2 regions of the Brotocaccenecus cirricatena genome follow, and region 1 is predicted to be linked to the other one. Evidence: predicted binding sites of a transcription regulator. Region 1 holds the regulator's gene; the other holds the start of a gene.
The links. Region 1 encodes LexA, which represses DNA repair genes until DNA is damaged. Its sites were predicted from a motif close to CNAACANNTGTTNG; they were not measured.
Positions count from the first base shown of each region.

Region 2: a site for LexA is predicted at 1,230-1,243, ahead of uvrB (excinuclease ABC subunit UvrB). Genes of this name have one in related genera too.

Region 1 covers NZ_JAJEPW010000066.1:7,133-9,526, reverse strand. Annotated here, with positions in the region: gene LKD37_RS14735 (SufB/SufD family protein) at 1-158, shown strand, start outside; tRNA gene LKD37_RS14730 (tRNA-Lys) at 209-284, opposite strand; tRNA gene LKD37_RS14725 (tRNA-Gln) at 326-400, opposite strand; tRNA gene LKD37_RS14720 (tRNA-His) at 452-528, opposite strand; tRNA gene LKD37_RS14715 (tRNA-Arg) at 576-652, opposite strand; tRNA gene LKD37_RS14710 (tRNA-Gly) at 662-736, opposite strand; gene lexA (transcriptional repressor LexA) at 917-1,504, shown strand; gene cysS (cysteine--tRNA ligase) at 1,800-2,394, shown strand, end outside.
Region 2 covers NZ_JAJEPW010000027.1:2,233-4,626, reverse strand. Annotated here, with positions in the region: gene LKD37_RS09825 (nucleotidyltransferase family protein) at 1-466, shown strand, start outside; gene uvrB (excinuclease ABC subunit UvrB) at 1,321-2,394, shown strand, end outside.

The DNA.
Region 1 (2,394 bases):
AGTCCGTTCCGGCCATCACCGCCAACTGTCCCGACGCCCAGCTGATCCACGAGGCCGCCATCGGCAAGATCGCCGGGGACCAGCTGCTGAAGCTGGAGACCCTGGGCCTGACCCCCGAGGAGGCCGAGGAGACCATCCTCAAGGGCTTCCTGGCGTAAAATACGCAGCAAAAACCCGCGTATCCACTGCGGATACGCGGGTTTTGGTTTGGTGCCCCGTCGGGGATTCGAACCCCGGACACCCTGCTTAAAAGGCAGGTGCTCTACCGACTGAGCTAACGGAGCGTGGCACATATGAAAAAAGGATGGGGCCATCCGGAAAGGCGTGGCAGGGATGGCTGGACTCGAACCAGCGGATGAGGGAGTCAAAGTCCCTTGCCTTACCACTTGGCTACACCCCTGTGTGGAAAAAGAATCAGGGATTGGGATCGCTCCCAATCCCTGATATTCAGTGGGGTGGGTAAAGGGACTCGAACCCTCGACACCCGGAACCACAATCCGGTGCTCTAACCAACTGAGCTACACCCACCATATAGAACCGCAAGGAACGCCGGACGACATGCTCCAGTAAAGAAGTGGCGCGCCAGAAGGGACTCGAACCCCTGGCCTACTGCTTAGAAGGCAGTTGCTCTATCCAACTGAGCTACTGGCGCATAAAAAAGTGGAGCGGGTGACGGGAATCGAACCCGCATCCCCAGCTTGGAAGGCTGGTGCCCTGGCCATTGTGCTACACCCGCATGCGCCCTCCGCGAAATCGTCAGCTTTGTCATATTACCATATACTGCTTGGTTCTGTCAAGAGAAAAATTGAAATTTTCCGCCCTCAGAAAATCCCAGGAAAAATCCTCGAACATCTGTTGCAAACCCGGATTTTCTGTGATATAATCGAAAAAAGTACCCGGTAAAGGAGCGGACATCATGGCCCAGCTGACCAAAATGCAGCAGAAAATCTATGACTACATCGTCCAGGCCATCCAGGACCAGGGGTATCCCCCCTCGGTGCGGGAGATCGGCGAGGCCGTGGGGCTGAAGTCCCCCTCCACGGTGCACTTTCACCTGAAGCACCTGGAGGAGCTGGGCGTCATCGGCAAGCAGGCCGGAAAGGGCCGTGCCCTGACCCTGACGGAGGCGCCCCAGGAGAACCAGGTGCCCATTGTGGGCAATGTGGCCGCCGGGTCCCCCATTCTGGCCCAGGAGTGCATCGAGGATTACCTGACCTTCGACACCGGCGGCCGGGACGGGGAGTATTTCGCCCTGCGGGTCCGGGGCGAATCTATGCTGAATGCCGGCATCCTGCCGGACGACCTGGTGGTGGTGCACCAGCAGCCCGCCGCCAACAACGGCGAGATCGTGGTGGCCCTGCTGGGGGACGAGGCCACGGTGAAGCGCCTGAAGCGGCAGGGGAGAGAAGTCTGGCTTCTGCCGGAAAACCCGGCCTATCAGCCCATCGACGGGCGGGAGGCCCGGATTCTGGGCAAGGTGGCCGCCGTCATCCGCCGGTATTGACACGCCGGGCCCAAGCCGCTATAATAATAGCCAATCGAACAGCGCGACGATCGGAAAGAGTATGCCGCGCAGCTCCGGCAAGAGAGGGACGGCCACCGGCTGCAAGCCGTCCTGCGGAGTGCGGCAGAAGGTGCGTCCGGGAGCGCGCGGGATGTGGAAGCCCGCCGCATGGCCTGCGTCAAAGGCCCTCAAGCGACAAACGAGAGTGGAACCGCGAGACATCGCCTCTCATGCCCCTGGGCATGGGAGGCTTTTTGTTTGCCATCGAAAACTGACGATTGAAGGAGAACACACCATGTATCTGTATAATTCCGCCACCCATCGGAAAGAGGAGTTCAAGACCCACACCCCCGGCCATGTGGAGATGTACACCTGCGGCCCCACGGTGTATCACTTTGCCCACATCGGCAACCTCCGCAGCTATATCATGGAGGATGTGCTGGAGAAATACCTGCGCTACGCCGGATACAGCGTCAACCGGGTCATGAACATCACCGACGTGGGCCACCTGACCTCCGACGCCGACCAGGGCGAGGACAAGATGCTCAAGGGCGCCCGGCGGGAGCACAAAACCGTCATGGAGATCGCTCAGTATTACACCGACGCCTTTTTCGAGGACTGCCGCAAGCTGAACATCAAGCGCCCCGACGTGGTCCAGCCCGCCACCGGCCTGATTGACGACTATATCAGGATCATCACCCGCCTGCTGGACACCGGCTATGCCTATGTGGCCGGGGGCAACGTGTATTTCGACACCAGCAAGCTGGAGCGGTACTATATCTTCAACGACCACAACGAGGAGGACCTGGCCGTGGGCGTCCGGGAGGGCGTGGAGGAGGACACCAACAAGCGCAACCGCAACGACTTCGTCCTCTGGTTCACCAAGTCCA
Region 2 (2,394 bases), on a different contig from region 1:
GCATGACCAGTGCGCCAGCGTCCACGCGGCGACCTTCGCCGCCGCGGCCTTCCGGATCGCCCGGACGTATCTGGACATCGACTTTGACCTGCCCGGGCTGTGGGACGGCGATGTAGACGTGGAGCCGCTGCTGCACGATGCCCTCTGCGGCGGCGTGTACGGCTCCAACAGCTACACCCGCCTGCACTCGTCCACCGTGACGCTGAACGCCGTCAAGGCCAGCCGCACCGGCGAGAAAAGCAGTGTCCTGCGCACGGTGTTCCCCAAGCGGGCGTATCTGGAGCGGCGCTACCCGTACCTCAAAAAGCGCCCGTACCTGCTGCCCGTGGCGTGGGTGCAGCGCATCGCCCACTACGCCGGAGAAAAGCAGTCCGGCGCGGACAACAGCGCGTCCGGCTCCATCAAGCTGGCAAAAGAGCGCATCGAGCTGATGAAGTTGTATGGGATTATAGATGAGAAGAAATAAGCAGAAGGGCGTCCGTTTCGGAAAGCCCTTCTGTTGGAATATGGGGGTTGGCGCAGGAAAGAAAGGCCCTGAAAATCTCGTGCAGATTCAATCCCTTCCCAAACCGCAAAGTTTTTTCCTCCCACGCAAACGAATTTCACCCTTCTGCGCTTCTGTAAACCGTGCATGGCGTGCGCGGTTCCGAGTAACTTGGTGCGGTTCGGCGTGGCCGTTCTCGTTTCCGTAAAGTGCAAAGGGCGCTTTTTTGGCCAGTGCATCGGATGGGAGATTTCAAATCGCTGGAATCGGGAATCCTGCATATAGTCCCTGATTTCCCGGTCGAGCCGCTTCCCGGTACGATCATTTTCGTGACCTCACGAAAATGGTCTGATACTCCAAACTCACCGGTTTCGCCTGACATCACAGCCCAGACAAGAAGGCCGGAGGACGCACGTCCTCCGGCCTTTTTCACCCCGTTGCAGCGGGCTCATTTTTCCTCAAAAACCACGCAAATTTACTGTACCATTTCTGTACCAAACGCGTAAAAATCTATATCGAGTTATATAGATTTTTGTAATTTTTCAAATCTTTGGAACCATTGATATATCAGGATTTATAACGTTTTATCAACTTTTAGAAGGACTTCCGGGTACGGCGATACCTAATTTCACCCAATCGCCCGCGTGACCGGCCGGAATAGAGAAACAGCATAGCGGGGACGCGGCCATTCTGCCGCGTCCCTGCTGCTCTTATCAACACATGCCTGCCGCCCTGGGCCAGATCCAGAACATTTGTTTGAAAAAATCTGTTTACAGATAAAAATAATGGTGCTACAATAGAGTACTACGACAGAATACTGCATCCGGGAGGCGCTTATGGGAAAATTCAAGGTGGTATCGGAATACACCCCCAGCGGGGATCAGCCCCAGGCCATCGACACCCTGGCCAGCGGCATCGAAAACGGCTTGCGGGACCAGGTGCTGCTGGGCGTCACCGGCAGCGGCAAGACCTATACCATGGCCAAGGTCATCGAGCGGGTCCAGCGGCCCACCCTGGTGCTGGCCCACAACAAGACCCTGGCGGCCCAGCTGTGCGAGGAGTTCCGGGCCTTCTTCCCGGAAAACGCCGTGGAATACTTCGTGTCCTACTATGACTACTATCAGCCGGAGGCGTACATCCCCCACACGGACACTTTCATCGAAAAGGACGCCGCCATCAACGACGAGATCGAGCGCCTGCGCCACAGCGCTACCGCCGCCCTGTTTGAGCGGCGGGACGTCATCGTGGTGTCGTCGGTGTCCTGCATCTACGGGCTGGGGGACCCCATCGACTATGCCAACATGGTGATCTCCCTGCGCCAGGGGAAGGAGTACCCCCGGGACCAGCTGCTGCGCAAGCTGGTGGAAATCCGCTATGAGCGCAACGACATCGCCTTTGACCGGAATATGTTCCGGGTTCGGGGGGACACGGTGGAGATCTATCCGGTATATGCCAACGGCTACGCCATCCGGGTGGAGTTCTTCGGCGACGAGATCGACCGCATTTCCCAGATCAACCCCGTCACCGGTCAGGCCCAGCGGGTGCTCCAGCATGTGGCCATCTATCCCGCCAGCCACTACGTCACCACCAAGGACAAGATGGAGCGGGCGGCGGAGGAGATCGAAAAGGAGCTGGCGGAGCGGAAAAAGTGGTTTGAGGATCATGGCAAGCTCATCGAGGCCCAGCGCATTGACCAGCGCACCCGGTATGACCTGGAGATGATGCGGGAGCTGGGCTACTGTACCGGCATCGAAAACTATTCCCGGGTGATCTCCGGCCGGGAGCCCGGCTCCCCGCCCACCACCCTGCTGGACTATTTTCCGGAGGACTTCCTGCTGTTTGTGGACGAGAGCCATGTGACCCTGCCCCAGGTCCGGGCCATGTACAACGGCGACCGGGCCCGGAAGGAG